Regions from separate parts of the Bradyrhizobium sp. USDA 3240 genome, predicted to be linked through region 2. Evidence: predicted binding sites of a transcription regulator. Region 2 holds the regulator's gene; each other region holds the start of a gene.
What was found. The regulator HrcA, encoded in region 2, represses chaperone genes, less so after heat shock. The targets are predictions, from matches to a motif close to GTTAGCACTCNCNNNNNGNGAGTGCTAAC.
Positions count from the first base shown of each region.

Region 1: the regulator HrcA is predicted to act here: its motif matches at 2,813-2,841, upstream of ACVIGA_RS13750 (co-chaperone GroES).
Region 3: the regulator HrcA is predicted to act here: its motif matches at 2,186-2,214, upstream of ACVIGA_RS05265 (co-chaperone GroES).

Region 1 is NZ_JBSSGD010000002.1:2,747,112-2,752,643, forward strand. It holds gene ACVIGA_RS13730 (protein phosphatase CheZ) at 1-366, shown strand, start outside; gene ACVIGA_RS13735 (hypothetical protein) at 947-1,426, shown strand; gene ACVIGA_RS13740 (hypothetical protein) at 1,609-1,887, shown strand; gene ACVIGA_RS13745 (hypothetical protein) at 2,098-2,616, opposite strand; gene ACVIGA_RS13750 (co-chaperone GroES) at 2,936-3,232, shown strand; gene groL (chaperonin GroEL) at 3,393-5,039, shown strand; gene ACVIGA_RS13760 (hypothetical protein) at 5,132-5,422, shown strand.
Region 2 is NZ_JBSSGD010000002.1:4,380,282-4,385,813, forward strand. It holds gene pncA (bifunctional nicotinamidase/pyrazinamidase) at 1-410, shown strand, start outside; gene ACVIGA_RS21365 (helix-turn-helix domain-containing protein) at 431-1,285, shown strand; gene ACVIGA_RS21370 (VOC family protein) at 1,354-1,779, shown strand; gene grpE (nucleotide exchange factor GrpE) at 1,825-2,430, opposite strand; gene hrcA (heat-inducible transcriptional repressor HrcA) at 2,594-3,682, opposite strand; gene rph (ribonuclease PH) at 3,878-4,591, shown strand; gene rdgB (RdgB/HAM1 family non-canonical purine NTP pyrophosphatase) at 4,603-5,238, shown strand; gene hemW (radical SAM family heme chaperone HemW) at 5,225-5,532, shown strand, end outside.
Region 3 is NZ_JBSSGD010000002.1:968,771-974,302, forward strand. It holds gene ACVIGA_RS05250 (NupC/NupG family nucleoside CNT transporter) at 1-776, shown strand, start outside; gene ACVIGA_RS05255 (cupin domain-containing protein) at 910-1,476, opposite strand; gene ACVIGA_RS05260 (usg protein) at 1,587-1,877, opposite strand; gene ACVIGA_RS05265 (co-chaperone GroES) at 2,258-2,572, shown strand; gene groL (chaperonin GroEL) at 2,628-4,268, shown strand; gene ACVIGA_RS05275 (GIY-YIG nuclease family protein) at 4,437-4,724, shown strand; gene ACVIGA_RS05280 (DUF3313 domain-containing protein) at 4,796-5,532, opposite strand, start outside.

The DNA of each region.
Region 1 (5,532 bases), 1.6 Mb from region 2:
CAGCAGATCCTCGAGGCGGTGGAAGCGATCGACCAGGCCGCGACCGCGCTCGCGAACAACGTGACGCCCGACCAGCAGAAACGGCTCAGCGAAGATATTCAGGAGCGCGTGGTCTCGATCTTCGAGGCCTGCAACTTCCAGGACCTCACCGGCCAGCGCATCAGCAAGGTGATGCAGACGATGAAGTTCATCGAACAGCACATCAACGAGATGATGAACATCTGGGGCGGCGTCGACGCCATCAAGACCCACGTCCCGCCGATCGTCGACACCCGCGAGGGCGACGCCCGCCTGCTCAACGGCCCGAAGCTCGACGGCGACGCCGGCCACGCCTCGCAGGACGACATCGACGCGATGTTCAACTGACGCGATGTTCAACTGAGATTTGTCGGATCAAAACGAGAAGCGCCGGCCTCAAGGGCCGGCGTTTTTGTTTGAGCGGTGGTCGAGCCCGAGAGGGATCACCAGACAAAGTTGCCAGATCATCGCGTCGCCGCGTTGCAAGGAGTGAGTAATTCTGTGCGCAGCTTTCCTTGCATGCACGTCAGGTGACACATCGGTCAGAACCTCTGTCTCGACCGCATGCAGTTTGTGCCAATTGTGACACCTGCAAATTTACTGGCAGGTCTGCTGTCGCAGGCGCATACTGCGTGTGAGGAAATTGTCATGCGTGTGCCGGGAACCAACATTGGGTGCCGGTTGCATCGGACTTCCGGAGTGAATCCGGTCGCCCCGAGCGGGGCTTCGCACTTTCACACAACACACAGTACAGCTTTGCGGGCCGCTCGTTGCGCGCATCCGAGGACGAACAGGCTTCGCCTCGGCGCGGCCGTCATTGAAACCGTGACGATGCACGGCGGGTTTCCTGGGCGCTGATACCTGCGGCTTGTTGAGGAATCACCTGATTGGGGGGAGCCACTGGACTACTCAACACTGGAGATCGAACATGACGCGAAGAATTGTCAGAAATACTGCAATTGTGCTCTCGACTTTCGCTTGTGCGACACTGTTCTCCATCACCTGGTCTGAGCAGGGCGGCATTTCGGCGTCAGTCGAAAGCGCCCGGGCGCGCGTGGGCCGACCGCTGACGCCCGTGAGCGTCGCGGGCGTTGCACGTCGCCACACCCGGCGCGCTGCGTACGGGTACGGAGTCGGCGCGGGGATCGCCGCCACGGCCGCGGTTGCCACGGCAGCCGCCACTGCGCCGGTCTATGCTGGCTGGGGCACAAATAACTGGACCGATGCATACGCCGCCCAGACTGATCCCCACTTTGGCCAGCCCTACTATCCAGCACGAGCCTACTATGGTGGCAGCCCGTATTACGGTTATGCCGGATGGGCAGACTACAAGGCAGCCAATGGAATCACCTGCGAACCTGGCACGATGACGAAGATGGCCGACGGCCACAGTTACATCTGTCAGTGAGATCCGCGCAACGATACACGACAAGAGGGCGGCTCAGTGAGCCGCCCTCTTTCATGTGAAGAGATCGATGCACATCGTGGCGGGCCGCGCCCAGCGTTGATCTACGTCAACATCGCCTATCCTTTGCCAGCCAAATCTTCAGCCGCGCCTGAACCGCCGCAATCATCGTCGGTTCGCTTGCGATGGAGAGGATCACCATGCATCGGACGAACTTTTTTTCGACCAGGTCGGTTACGGTTACGGGGATCGTGGCGAGCCTCCTGTTGGGGGCAGCAGGTGTCGCGCTCAATCCGGCACCGGCCAAGGCGGTCGTCTACTGCCAGTATGTCGGCTATCCGAACGGTTGCGTGGCGAGGGCAGGCGTCGTGCTAAGGCCTCGTCCGGTGGCGCGGGCTACGGTTCGTCATCACGCGGGCGGCAACCTGAATGGTGGCGTCAATCGGGTTGGGGTCCGGCGATAAAGCAGGTCTTTGCAAGTCACAACCCAGGGCGACACGGCAAGGTTCGTGCCCCCAGAGGTTCGTTCATGGACAGACGAAATCGCCGGCCCTCGGGGCCGGCGGTTTTTGTTTTGACCTACGGCGAGGCCATGACGTCGAGATTCCCCGGTGCGCAATTGCGCACCTGAGGTTCGATGCTTCGCATCGACCCCGAATGACGTGCCAGCCGCGTCACGCCCTCGGGGCGCAGCGGACGTAGACCATGTTGCCGTAGCGGACGGCGGCGTCCTTGTCGACGAAGCGGGTGATCAAGACCCGGCCGTCGAACGAGATGATCTCGCGGTCCTGCTCGCCGGGCACAGGTCCGGGTGGGCCGATATAGTTCTTGCCGCTCGGGGAACCCTTCAGCCGCAGTTCCTGCGGGGTGGCCTGGTCGGCCAGATGCATGATGACGCCGCCGCTCTGGCCGGCGCCGATCACATAAGGCTGCTTGCACTGGCCGCGTGCGGCGGCCTCGGTGCGGGCGCGGTCGGCTGGATTCTGGAACGAGGCGAGGCCCCAGCGGCCGACGATCTCGTCGGGGCGGATCGACGCCGGCATCTCCGGAGCCACGCCCGGTTCGACAGGCCCCGGCTCGGGGTTCGACGACAGCGACGGCAGGCTCATGCTGCCGCACGCCCCCAAAAGCGTCGTCAGCGCCGAGACAGCCACGAACCGTGCGACCAATCGCGCGTTGAGTGACCTGATCATATGCATCCCCCGAACTATCTCCCGGCCGCACCCGTCATGCAGCCAAGCGTAAAACTTAAGGCGGAGCAATGACGTCTGACAAAATTACGTCATCGCTACGATTTGGTTTCCGGTCCACCATCCTATATTGGCCTCACCAAGGCCTTAACCCGATTGCTTGACAGAAACTGCGCCAAGCCATATTTCCCGGCGCACAATTAGCACTCTCGCACAACGATTGCTAAATCCGCCGGGCGTCCTGCCTGGCGCCGACCGGGCCGGCATTCAACGCCGGTCTCGATGAACCGGACCTGAAACCGAGCCTCCAAGAGGGAACGTCATGGCTAAATCCACCTTCCGCCCACTGCATGACCGCGTCGTGGTCAAGCGTATCGATGCCGAGGAGAAGTCCAAGGGCGGCATCATCATTCCGGACTCGGCCAAGGAGAAGCCGTCCCAGGGCGAGATCGTCGCCGTCGGCCCGGGTGGCCGCGACGAGGCCGGCAAGCTGATCCCGATCGACCTCAAGGTCGGCGACCGCGTGCTGTTCGGCAAGTGGTCGGGCACCGAGGTCAAGCTCGACAACCAGGAGCTCCTGATCATGAAGGAGTCCGACATCATGGGCGTGCTGGCGTAAGCGCCACGACCAATTCGAGAGCGCCCAGTCTCTCCGCTGTCATGCCCGGGCTCGACCCGGGCATCCATCGCTCTTCGAAAGATGGATCGCCGGGTCAAGCCCGGCGATGACGGGCGCGGAAGCGGCAAGCAATTCACAGACATTCCAGGAGTTCAAATCAATGGCTGCCAAGGACGTAAAATTCGCCGGAGACGCCCGCGACCGCATGCTGCGCGGTGTCGACGTGCTCGCCAATGCCGTGAAGGTGACGCTCGGCCCGAAGGGCCGCAACGTCGTCATCGAGAAGAGCTTCGGCGCTCCCCGCATCACCAAGGACGGCGTCACCGTCGCCAAGGAGATCGAGCTCGACGACAAGTTCGAGAACATGGGCGCGCAGATGCTCCGCGAGGTCGCTTCCAAGACCAACGACACCGCCGGTGACGGCACCACCACCGCGACCGTGCTGGCGCAGGCCATCGTCCGCGAGGGCGCCAAGTCGGTCGCCGCCGGCATGAACCCGATGGACCTCAAGCGCGGCATCGACACCGCGGTCGCCGCCGTGATCAAGGACATCGAGAAGCGCGCCAAGCCGGTCGCCTCCTCCGCCGAAGTCGCCCAGGTCGGCACCATCTCGGCCAATGGCGATGCCGCGATCGGCAAGATGATCGCGCAGGCGATGCAGAAGGTCGGCAACGAGGGCGTCATCACCGTCGAGGAGAACAAGTCGCTCGAGACCGAGGTCGACATCGTCGAGGGCATGAAGTTCGACCGCGGCTATCTCAGCCCCTACTTCATCACCAACGCCGAGAAGATGACCGCCGAGCTCGAGGATGCCTACATCCTGCTGCACGAGAAGAAGCTGACCGGCCTGCAGTCCATGCTGCCGGTGCTGGAAGCCGTGGTGCAGTCGGGCCGTCCGCTCCTGATCCTCGCCGAGGACGTCGAGGGCGAGGCGCTGGCAACGCTGGTGGTCAACCGCCTGCGCGGCGGACTGAAGGTCGCCGCCGTCAAGGCGCCGGGCTTCGGCGATCGCCGCAAGGCGATGCTGGAGGACATCGCGATCCTGACCGGCGGTCAGCTGATCTCCGACGACCTCGGCATGAAGCTCGAGAACGTCACGGTGAACATGCTCGGCCGCGCCGGCAAGATCGTGATCGACAAGGAGAACACCACGATCGTCAAGGGCGCCGGCAAGAAGAAGGACATCGACGCCCGCGTTGGCCAGATCAAGGCGCAGATCGAGGAGACCACCTCGGACTACGACCGTGAGAAGCTGCAGGAGCGCCTTGCCAAGCTTGCCGGCGGCGTTGCCGTCATCAAGGTCGGCGGTGCGACCGAGGTCGAAGTCAAGGAGAAGAAGGACCGTGTCGAGGACGCGCTTAACGCGACCCGCGCCGCGGTGCAGGAAGGCATCGTGCCGGGCGGCGGCGTCGCGCTGCTGCGCGCCAAGAAGGCGGTCGGCCGTCTCACCAACCCCAATGCCGACGTCCAGGCCGGCATCAACATCGTGCTCAAGGCGCTCGAAGCTCCGGTTCGCCAGATCTCGGAGAACGCCGGTGTCGAGGGCTCGATCGTGGTCGGCAAGATCCTCGAGAACAAGTCGGAGACCTTCGGCTTCGACGCCCAGACCGAGGAGTATGTCGACATGGTCGACAAGGGCATCATCGATCCCGCCAAGGTGGTGCGCACTGCGCTGCAGGACGCCTCCTCGGTGGCCGGCCTGCTGGTGACCACCGAAGCCATGGTCGCCGAACTGCCCAAGGACGCAGCGCCGGCAATGCCGGGCGGCGGCGGCATGGGTGGAATGGGCGGCATGGGCGGCTTCTGAGCCTCCATCCCATTCGCATCGAGATCGAAGGCCGCCTCCGGGCGGCCTTCTTTTTTGCGATTTGATGACGATGGAACTGTAAGGATCATCGCATGTCCCGCGACGCGAAATCCCTGACGTCAACACTCGTGCTGTTCTACGCGATCGGCGCGGTGCTCGCGCTGGGCGCCTATGCCCTGGACAACATCGATGATCTTGCGGTCGTCCTGACGTTCTGGTTCAAGCAGACGTTGACGTTTGTCGTGCTCGGCGCGGGCTATGGCCTCTATTACGTGATTTCCGGTTCGACCGGCCCTCGTCCAAAAGCGCCGCTGCGATTTCTGGACATTTCGTTTCTGGCTGCTACCGCCACGCTCGGTGTCGGCATGCTGGTGCACAGTTGAGTGATCTTTGAAGCGGCGTCCAATGTTCGCTTTCGCCCGCGACGGGGGCCGTGACGCTTGGCACCACCGTCATTGCGAGGAGCGATAGCGACGAAGCAATCCACTTCTCC
Region 2 (5,532 bases):
TCGACCTCACCTACGGCAAGCAGGTGCTGTGGCCCGACCACTGCGTGCAGGGCACCGACGGCGCTTCGCTGTCGAAGGAGCTCGCGATCCCGCAGGCCGAGCTGATCATCCGCAAGGGCTTTCACAAGGACGTCGACAGCTACTCCGCCTTCACCGAAGCCGATGGCAAGACCACCACTGGACTCGCCGCCTATCTGAAGGCGCGCAATGTCGAGCGGGTTTTCGTGGCCGGGCTCGCCACCGATTTCTGCGTGGCATGGACCGCGCTCGATGCGCGCAAGGCCGGCTTCGAAACCTATGTCGTGGAGGACGCCTGCCGCGGCATCGACACCCAGGGATCGCTGGCCAAGGCCTGGACCGACATGGACAAGGCCGGCGTCAAGCGGATCCAGTCGTCGGATATCGCGTAGGCATTCCGCGCGAGAGCCACATGGCCGAGCTCGAGGCCCCCGTCGCATTCGACTTCGCGCGGCGCTCGCCGTCGCCGCGCATGACAGGCCTGATTGTCGGGATGACCGGTTACCGCGAGACGGCGGCAGGCCGCTTCTTCCACCGTCAGACCGCTCCCCTGATCGTGCCGTTGATCATCAGCTTCGGCTCGCCCTATCTGATCGCGCTCGCGCGTCAGCCTGGACCATCCGACCGTCAGCTCAGCTTCACGGCCGGACTGCACGCCGGCCCCGTCAACATCGAGTCCGACGGCTGCGCCGAATCCGTGCAGGTGGATTTCACGCCGCTTGGCGCCTATCGCTTCTTCGGCGGCGCCATTGCCGAGCTCACCGGGCGCATGGTCGATCTTGGCGATGTGCTGGGCCGCGATGGGCGGCGGCTGCGCGAGCAGATCGGCGCCGTACCGTGCTGGCGGCGACGCTTCGACCTGATCGAGGATTTCGTGCTTCGCCGCCTCGGCCGCGGACCGTCCGAGGAAGTCGCGTTCGCTTATCGAATGTTGGCGCGATCGGGCGGCACCGCCCGGATCACGGCGATCGCTTCGGAGATCGGTTGGAGCCGTAAACACCTCGCCGGCCGGTTTCGATCCGAGCTTGGCCTCGCGCCCAAGCCGGTGGCGCGCATGATGCGCTTTCATCGGGCTTGCCGTCTTGCGCAGGCTGGCACAGCCGACGGCTGGGCCGCGATCGCTGCGGAGAGCGGCTACGCCGATCAAGCCCATCTCGCCCGCGAGTTCGTCGAGTTTGCCGGGGAACCACCGACCGCCTGGGCACGCCGCCTGACGCTGACCGACAGCCGGCTGTCCCATTCCGGCGAGTTGCTGGCCGACTGGTAACAAACCTTCAAGCCGAAGCCGGATTGCCTCGTGCAGAGTGGCGCCATCAGCCCAGGAGATGAGCCACCATGACGCACGACATCGAACCGCCCCGCATCTATCCGACCCTGCGCTGCAAGGACGCCGAGGCGATGATCGTCTGGCTCAAGACCGTGATCGGATTCACCGAGCACGTGGCCTACCGCGACGGCGGCGTGATCCACCACGCCGAGCTCGCCTACGGTTCCTCGATACTGATGCTGGGCCAGAGCCGCGACGATGCCTACGCCAAGCTGGTCGGCGATGTCACCGGTCGCCGCACCGATTCAATCTACATCGCCGTCGACGATCCCGACGCCCTGCATGCGAAAGCCAGGGCGGCAGGTGCAAAGATCGAAATGGAACTGCGTGACACGGATTATGGCAGCCGCGATTTCGCCTGCCGTGATCCGGAAGGAAATCTCTGGAGCTTCGGCACCTATTGGCCGAAGGCGCATGAGAAGCCGCTGCCGTGAAACGACAGCGGCAAGCTCAGAGCTTCAGGGCTGGCGTCGGACCGATCAGACCGTGATGTCGGCGCTCGGGGCGGCCTTGGCGCCGCCCTTGGAGACGCCGACCAGCGCCGGACGCAGGATGCGCTCGCCGATCATGTAGCCGGCCTGCACGACCTGCACCACCGTGCCCGACGGCACCGAGGTGTCCGGCACCTCGAACATCGCCTGCTGGAAGTTCGGATCGAACTTCTCGCCGATCGGATCGAACTTCTTGACGCCGTTCTTCTCCAGCGCGTTGAGCAGCGAGCGCTCGGTCAGCTCGACACCTTCGATCAGCGCCTTCAGGCCGGGATCGGCCGATTCCTTGGTCTCGGCCGGCACGGCATCGATCGCGCGCTGGAGGTTGTCGGCGATATCGAGCACGTCGCGGGCGAAGCCGGTGATGCCATAGGTCTTGGCGTCGGCAACCTCGCGGCGGGTGCGCTGACGGAGGTTCTCCATCTCGGCCAGCGTGCGCAGCGTGCGGTCGCGCGCCTCGGCCAGTTCCTTGGTCAGCGCCTCGGCCGATCCCACCTCGGGATCGTCAGGCATGATGTAGGGCTTCGAGACCACGGGCTCACCCGTCGGCGCCGAATTCTCGGTGTTGTCATTGGCCCGGTTCGGATCGGTCATGGCTTGCCTTCTCGAAAACTCGCGTCGGTTCAAATCTTGGGGATTGCTGCCCGGGATATCGTGCTTTAGGAGGCGAAAATCAAGCGCAACATACCGGTTTCGGGAACAGGGACCTCCGGCTTGAGCAACGAAAACCGTCAAATGAAAGCGAAATCCTCTCCGGTCAGCCGCCCAGCATCTTGCTGACGATGCGCGCGGCATAATCGACGGTCGGGATCACCCGCGCATAGTTCAGCCGCGTCGGTCCGATCACGCCGAGCACGCCGACGATCCGGCCCTGGGCGTCGCCATAGGGCGCGATGATGGTGGAGGAACCCGACAGCGAGAACAGCTTGTTCTCCGAGCCGATGAATATCCGCACGCCCTCGCCGCGCTCGGCACGGCCGAGCAGATCGATCACGCCGCGCTTGGTCTCGAGATCGTCGAACAGCGACTTGATGCGCTCGAGATCGTCCAGCGCATGCAGATCCTCGAGCAGATTGGCGTGACCGCGCACGATCAGCTGGCGGTCCTCGTTTGCGCCGCCGGACCAGCTCGCGATGCCGGCCGCGACGACCTTCTGTGTCAGCTGATCGAGCTCGGCGCGGTTCTGCGTCAATGCCGTCTCGAGCTCGAGCCGCGCTTCGGCCAGCGTCCGGCCACGGATCCGCGCATTGAGGAAATTGGTCGCCTCCGTCAGGGCCGAGGACGGCACGCCCGGCGGCAGCGCCAACACCCGGTTTTCAACCTGGCCGTCTTCACCGACCAGCACGACCAGCGCCTTCTCCGGCTCCAGCCGCACGAATTCGATGTGCTTCAGCCGCGCATTCGACTTCTGCGTCAGCACCACGGCGGCGGCACGGGTCAGCCCCGACAGCCGCGTCAACGCTTCGCCAAGCGCCGCCTCGACCGATTGCGCACGATCGACCGCCGCGAGCTGGGTCTGGATCGATTGCCGCTCGGCCTCGGTGAGGTCGCCGACCTGCATCAGGGCGTCGACGAAGAAACGCAGGCCGAGTTCGGTCGGCAGCCGGCCGGCAGAGGTGTGCGGCGCATAGATCAGGCCGAGCTGCTCGAGATCCGACATCACATTGCGGACCGAGGCCGGCGACAGCGGTAATGCGATCAGGCGCGAGATGTTGCGCGAACCGACCGGTTCGCCGGTCGCAAGATAGCTTTCGACGATTTGACGAAAAATGTCGCGCGACCGCTCATTGAGCTGGGCGAGCCCGGCATGCGGGGCGATCAGGCCTATCGGATCGTGGTGAGTCAAACTCCAGTCCTTCACAATTGCTGCCTAATCTGTCGCTCCCGGAGGCCGGTGACAAGCATCCATTCGGCCCCCTGGCACCCGGACCATTCCGGGGCCAAAACCCTCGCCAAAACCCTTGCCAAAACCCTTGCCGCTGCCGCTTCCCCCTCCTACAAGCACGCCCAGCCCTATCTCTCGGAATTCTGGAGGATTTCCATGCGGCCAAGCCGCCGTGCGCCCGATGAACTGCGTCCTGTGTCGCTGGAACGCGGCGTCGTCAAATATGCCGAGGGTTCCTGCATGGTGAAGTTCGGTGACACCCATGTGCTGGTGACCGCCACGCTGGAAGAGCGGTTGCCGCCGTGGCTGAAGGGCCAGGGCCGCGGCTGGGTCACCGCCGAATACGGCATGCTACCGCGCGCCACCCTGGAACGCACCCGCCGCGAGGCCTCCGCCGGCAAGCAGGGCGGCCGCACGGTCGAGATCCAGCGGCTGATCGGCCGCTCGCTGCGCGCGGCCGTCGACCTCGAGGCGCTCGGCGAGCGCCAGATCACGGTCGATTGCGACGTCATCCAGGCCGATGGCGGCACCCGCACCGCCTCGATCACCGGTGCCTGGGTGGCGCTGGCCGACTGCATCAACTGGATGAAGACCCGCAACATGCTGAAGACCAACGTGTTGCGCGACAACGTGGCGGCGATCTCCTGCGGCATCTACCAGGGCACCCCGGTGCTCGATCTCGATTATGCCGAGGATTCCGAGGCCGACACCGACGCCAATTTCGTGATGACCGGCGACGGCCGCATCATCGAGGTGCAGGGCACCGCCGAGAAGACGCCGTTCTCGCAGGACGAGTTCCTGGCGCTGATGGCCCTGGCGCGCAAAGGTGTCGCGCGTCTGGTCGACTTGCAAAAGATCGCGGTGGCGTAGTCAGATTGGCCATGCATCGCCGAATCACCGGAAGGCTCGTCATCGCCACCCACAATCCCGGCAAGCTTGCCGAGATGCGGGAACTGCTGGCGCCGCACGGCGTCGAGGCGGTGTCGGCCGGCGAGCTCGGTCTCGCCGAGCCCGAGGAGACCGGCGACAGCTTTCGTGCCAATGCGGCGATCAAGGCCATCGCTGCGGCGAAGGCGACGGGATTGCCGGCCTTCGCCGACGATTCCGGCCTCGTGGTCGACGCGCTCGACGGCGCGCCCGGGATCTACTCGGCGCGCTGGGCCGGCGAGGGCAAGGATTTCATGGCGGCGATGACGCGGATCGAGCGCCTGCTGCAGGAGCGCGGCGCCATCGCGCCGGACCGCCGAAGTGCGCACTTCGTCTCGGCGCTGTGCGTGGCGTGGCCGGACGATCACCTCGAAGAAGTCGAGGCCCGGGTCGACGGAACCCTGGTCTGGCCGCCACGCGGCACCGCCGGATTCGGCTATGATCCGGCGTTCCTGCCCGACGGTTACACGCGGACCTTTGGCGAGATGAGCAGCATCGAGAAGCACGGCCTGCCGCCGCTCGGACTCGGCCTGTCGCATCGCGCCCGCGCCTTCGTGAAGCTCGCGGAGATTTGCCTTGAGCCACGCTGAACGAGAAGCCTTCGGCGTCTACGTGCACTGGCCGTTCTGCCTGTCGAAATGCCCGTATTGCGATTTCAACAGCCACGTCCGGCATGCGCCGGTCGACGAGGCGCGCTTCGTGCGCGCGTTCGCCCGCGAGATCGAGACCACGGCCGCGCGGGTGCCGGGACGCGAAGTGTCCTCGATCTTCCTCGGCGGCGGCACGCCGTCGCTGATGCAGCCGCAGACCGTCGGCGCCGTGCTCGATGCGATCGGCAAGCACTGGCGGGTCTCGCGCGACGTCGAGGTCACGCTCGAGGCCAA
Region 3 (5,532 bases), 3.4 Mb from region 2:
CGCCGCTCTTCATCCGCCCCTATCTGGCGCAGCTGACCCGCAGCGAATTGTTTCTGGTGATGACCGGCGGCATGGCCGGGATCGCCGGCACCGTGCTGGTGCTATACGCAACACTGCTGGCGCCGCTGATCCCCGATTCGGCCGCGCATTTCGTCATCGCCTCGGTGCTCGGCGCGCCGGCCGCCATTCTGGTCAGCCTGATCATGGTGCCGGAAACCTCCGCCAAGCGCACCGGCGGGTCGCTCGACGATCCCGATGTTCAGGTGTCCTCGACGATGGACGCGATCGTGAAGGGCACCGCCGCCGGGCTCGAGCTGCTGATGAACATCATCGCGATGCTGCTAGTGCTGGTGGCGCTGGTGTATCTCGCGAACGCGATCATCGGGCTGCTGCCCGAAGTCGGCGGCGCGAAGATCTCGCTGCAACGGCTGCTCGGCTACGTCATGGCGCCGGTGTGCTGGCTGATGGGCCTGCCGTGGCCGCAGGCGATCACGGCGGGAAGCCTGATGGGCACCAAGACCGTGCTGAACGAGCTGATCGCTTATGTCGACCTGTCGAAGCTCGGCCCCGACGCGCTCGATCCACGCTCGCGGCTGATCATGCTGTACGCGATGTGCGGTTTTGCCAACTTCGCGAGCCTCGGCATCATGATCGGCGGCCTCGGCATCATGGCGCCCGGGCGGCGCGACGAGATCAATGCGCTCGGGCTGAAATCGGTCGTCTCGGGCACGCTGACGACGTGCCTGATGGGGGCAATCGTGGGGATGATGACGTGACTTTTTCTTTGTCATTCCGGGGCGGCGCGCAGCGCCGAGCCCGGAATCCATCAAGCCGCAAGCCAAGTGGAGAAATGGATTCCGGGCTCGATGCTTCGCATCGCCCCGGAATGACGGCGGAGGGTGGCGGCGCCTACGCCTTCAGCTCCACCGTCTTGAACTCGGCCGGCAGGATCACCTCCAGCAGTTCGACGTCGTCGGAGTAGTCCAGGATCATGTGCCGGATGCGTGGCGGCTGGGTCCAGGCGCTGCCCTCTTTCATCAGCGTCTCGCCTTCGCCTTCCATGTAGGTCTTCACCCAGCCCTTGAGCACGTAGACCATCTGGAATTCGACGTCGTGGAAGTGCAGCTTCGACACTTCGTCCGGATTGCACGGTCCCTGCAGCCGGATGACATGCGCCTGCGCGAGGCCATGGGATGCTGCTGATATGCCGAGGTCGCGATACTTGGCGTAGGTGCGCAGCCCGTCGGCCTTGAAATCCTCTTCGCGGTGATGGCTGACGGCGACGCGCTGCTTGGGCCGCGCCTTGCTTGTCGCTTTCGGCGCGCTCTTCTTGGCCGCGGTGACGCGGCCCTTGGACTTGATGGTCTTGCGCGCGGACGATTTCGCGGATGATTTCTTGGCGCCGGCGCCAAGCCCCGACCATTTCTTCTTCACCGCGGTCTTGGCTGCGGATCTCGATGCCGTCTTCTTGGCCATTGTTCGCCTCCGTCTTTTTGTGACTGATGAAGGCTAACACAAGTCGCGCCGCACGAGGTGGGCAAAGGCGCATGCTGCGCCTTGCCCCCTTGCCTTGCCCGCTTTGCGGATCAATGCAGCCGGAACACGCCGTCGACGGCGCGCAGTTCGGCCGGCTTGACCAGTTTGGAATGCGCCACCGTCACCGAGAACAACGGGCCTTCGAGCTTCTCCTCCCAGAAGGCGAGGAAATCCCGCAGCGCCGGAAATTTCGGAAACAGGTCGTAGTTCTGCCAGACATAGGTTTGCAGCAACGAGGGATGGTCCGGCATCCGATAGAGGATTTGCGCCGTCGTTAGCCCATACCCCAGCAACTGCTTCCGGAAATCGTCGGAAACAACCCCACCAACTCGCGAGACCATGCCAACCTCCTGTGACGGAGCGCATTCACATGGCGGCCGACCCCCGCCGGACCACCGGCAATGGATGCGCTCACATGATACAAATGTGACGCACGCGACTGCCCCATCTCAAGCCTAAATGTTTAATAGGTTGTTGAAATTTCTTGCGTTAGCAGCAGCTTACCGCATCTGCTAATAGCCCTGGCGGCCTCCGCTGGCGGCATTAAGGATGCCGAAATGAAGCTGGCAGCCGTCATTCGCGAGTGCCAATTTTTCTGCTACAGCCACTTGCCCGCCGCCAAGGCTTGGCCTATCTCCTGCCCAGTCGGTCTGGCACTCGCTGGGCTGGACTGCTAAAACTCCAAAAATCTACAGAATCCGCAAACGTTTAGGAGGACTGCATGAAATTCCGTCCGCTTCACGACCGCGTCGTGGTCAAGCGTATCGACGCCGAAGAGAAGTCTGCTGGCGGCATCATCATTCCGGACAGTGCCAAGGAAAAGCCCTCGCAGGGCGAAGTGACCGCCGTCGGCCCGGGCGGCCGCGACGAAGCTGGCAAGCTGATCCCCATCGACCTCAAGGTCGGCGACCGCGTCCTGTTCGGCAAGTGGTCCGGCACCGAGGTCAAGATCGACGGTGAAGACCTGCTGATCATGAAGGAAAGCGACATCATGGGCGTGCTCGACGTCCCCGCTTCCAAGAAGAAGGCGGCCTAAGCGCCTCCTCCCTCCCCAAGATTCCTCTAGGACAACCTTCCAAGGAAAAATTCAGATGGCAGCTAAAGAAGTCAAATTCTCCGTCGATGCGCGCGACAAGATGCTGCGCGGCGTCGACATCCTCGCCAATGCGGTGAAGGTCACTCTCGGCCCGAAGGGCCGCAACGTCGTGCTCGAGAAGTCGTTCGGCGCTCCCCGCATCACCAAGGACGGCGTCACCGTCGCCAAGGAGATCGAGCTCGAGGACAAGTTCGAGAACATGGGCGCGCAGATGGTGCGCGAAGTCGCCTCCAAGTCCGCTGACGCGGCCGGCGACGGCACCACCACCGCCACCGTGCTCGCCCAGGCGATCGTGCGTGAAGGCGCCAAGTCGGTTGCCGCCGGCATGAACCCGATGGACCTGAAGCGCGGTATCGACCTCGCGGTCGAAGCCGTCGTTGCGGACCTCCAGAAGAACTCGAAGAAGGTCACCTCGAACGAGGAGATCGCCCAGGTCGGCACCATTTCGGCCAACGGCGATGCCGAGATCGGCAAGTTCCTCGCCGACGCCATGAAGAAGGTCGGCAACGAGGGCGTGATCACGGTCGAGGAAGCCAAGTCGCTCGAGACCGAGCTCGACGTCGTCGAGGGCATGCAGTTCGATCGCGGCTACATCTCGCCCTACTTCGTCACCAACGCCGACAAGATGCGCGTTGAGATGGACGACGCCTACATCCTCATCAACGAGAAGAAGCTCTCCTCGCTGAACGAGCTGCTGCCGCTGCTCGAGGCCGTGGTGCAGACCGGCAAGCCGCTGGTCATCGTCGCTGAAGACGTCGAAGGCGAAGCCCTCGCCACCCTCGTCGTCAACCGCCTGCGTGGCGGCCTGAAGGTCGCGGCCGTCAAGGCTCCGGGCTTCGGCGATCGCCGCAAGGCCATGCTGCAGGACATCGCGATCCTGACCGGCGGCCAGGCCATCTCGGAAGACCTCGGCATCAAGCTCGAGAACGTCACGCTGCAGATGCTCGGTCGCGCCAAGAAGGTGATGATCGACAAGGAAAACACCACGATCGTCAACGGCGCCGGCAAGAAGGCCGACATCGACGCCCGCGTTGCCCAGATCAAGGCGCAGATCGAGGAGACCACCTCGGACTACGACCGTGAGAAGCTGCAGGAGCGTCTCGCCAAGCTCGCAGGTGGCGTCGCGGTGATCCGCGTCGGCGGCGCGACCGAGGTCGAGGTGAAGGAGCGCAAGGATCGCGTTGATGACGCGATGCATGCGACCCGTGCGGCTGTCGAGGAAGGCATCGTCCCGGGCGGCGGCGTCGCCCTGCTCCGTGCTTCCGAGCAGCTCAAGGGCCTGCGCACCAAGAACGACGACCAGAAGACCGGCGTCGAGATCGTGCGCAAGGCGCTCTCCTCCCCCGCTCGCCAGATCGCGATCAACGCCGGTGAAGACGGTTCGGTCATCGTCGGCAAGATCCTGGAGAACAAGGCCTACAATTACGGCTTCGACTCCCAGACCGGCGACTATGCCGACCTCGTCAAGAAGGGCATCATCGACCCGACCAAGGTCGTCCGTACCGCGATCCAGAACGCTGCCTCGGTTGCCGCGCTGCTGATCACCACGGAAGCGATGGTTGCCGAGCTGCCGAAGAAGAACGCCGGCGGCCCCGCGATGCCTCCGGGCGGCGGCATGGGCGGCATGGACTTCTAAGTCCAGCCTCTCAAGGCGATTTACGGAATGCAAAACCCCGGCAGCGATGCCGGGGCTTTTGTTTGCGGGGAGCGCGTATTGATTACGCATGCAGGTCCGCCTTACCATCCACCGTCATTCCGGGGCGCGCGCAGCGCGAGCCCGGAATCCATAACCACGACTACCGGGATGGCTTACTACGTCTATCTCCTTGCGAGCAGGAAGCACGGCACACTCTATCTGGGTGTGACAAACGACATTGTGCGTCGTGTCCACGAACATCGGACGAAAGCCGCTCCGGGCTTCACGTCGCGATATGGCGTCGACAAGCTGGTCTGGTTCGAAGTCTACGACGACGCGACAAGCGCTATCACGCGCGAGAAAGAACTGAAAAAATGGCGGCGCGATTGGAAGATCCGGCTGATTGAGGAGCAGAATCCCGGTTGGGAGGATCTGTTTCCAGGGATATCCAACTAGCTTTCGTGGTTATGGATTCCGGGCTCGCGCTACGCGCGCCCCGGAATGACGAATAGTCGGAGGCTGAGCCCTCACTCCATCTTCGCCGCAACCGGTCCCTTGTCGGTCCAGTCCGGCGGCACGCCGGCGCTGTCGCCGACCATGCCGACGAGACCCGGCGCGCGTCCGAACGCTTCGCAGGCGGGAAATTTCGGCGCGCCGCCGAGCAGGAAGCCCAGCCGCTGCATCGAGGGCATCGATGGCACGCCGCCGAACGGCGTCACGCCGGTGACCAGCATCTGGCTGAAATCGCCGCCGAACGATGCCGCAAGGCCGTACGCATCCCCCTCCTCCGACATCCGCCCGTTGTCGAAGGCACTCGCCGCACGGCCCCAGACCATCGCGGCCTTTTGCTGTCCGGCCGGATCGCGCGCCTCGGCTTCAAGCGACAGGCTGCCGAGCCCCACCGGAATGCGCGGAACGGGCACCGGCACGCCGGGCAGCAGAATCGTCTTCGCGACCGACACGCCCTTGGAGACGCCGACCGCGGTCGGATCGGTCGGCACCACATGCGTGATGACGGCGTGAACGGTCAGGTCGGCCGGCTCGGACGCAACCACGTAGAAGCGTTCGCTCAGGCCCGCACACAATGCGCGGTCGGCGGCGTTGGTGACGAGCCTGCGCTGTACGGCCGTGAAGGGCACCGACGTTCCGTCGGAGAACACGGTGGGCACGATCCTGATCGTCTTCGCCGCCAGCACCTCGTCCTTGCTCACCCGCAGCTTCGAACGGGTCAACATCCCGTCCGATTGCTCCATATTGTCGTAGG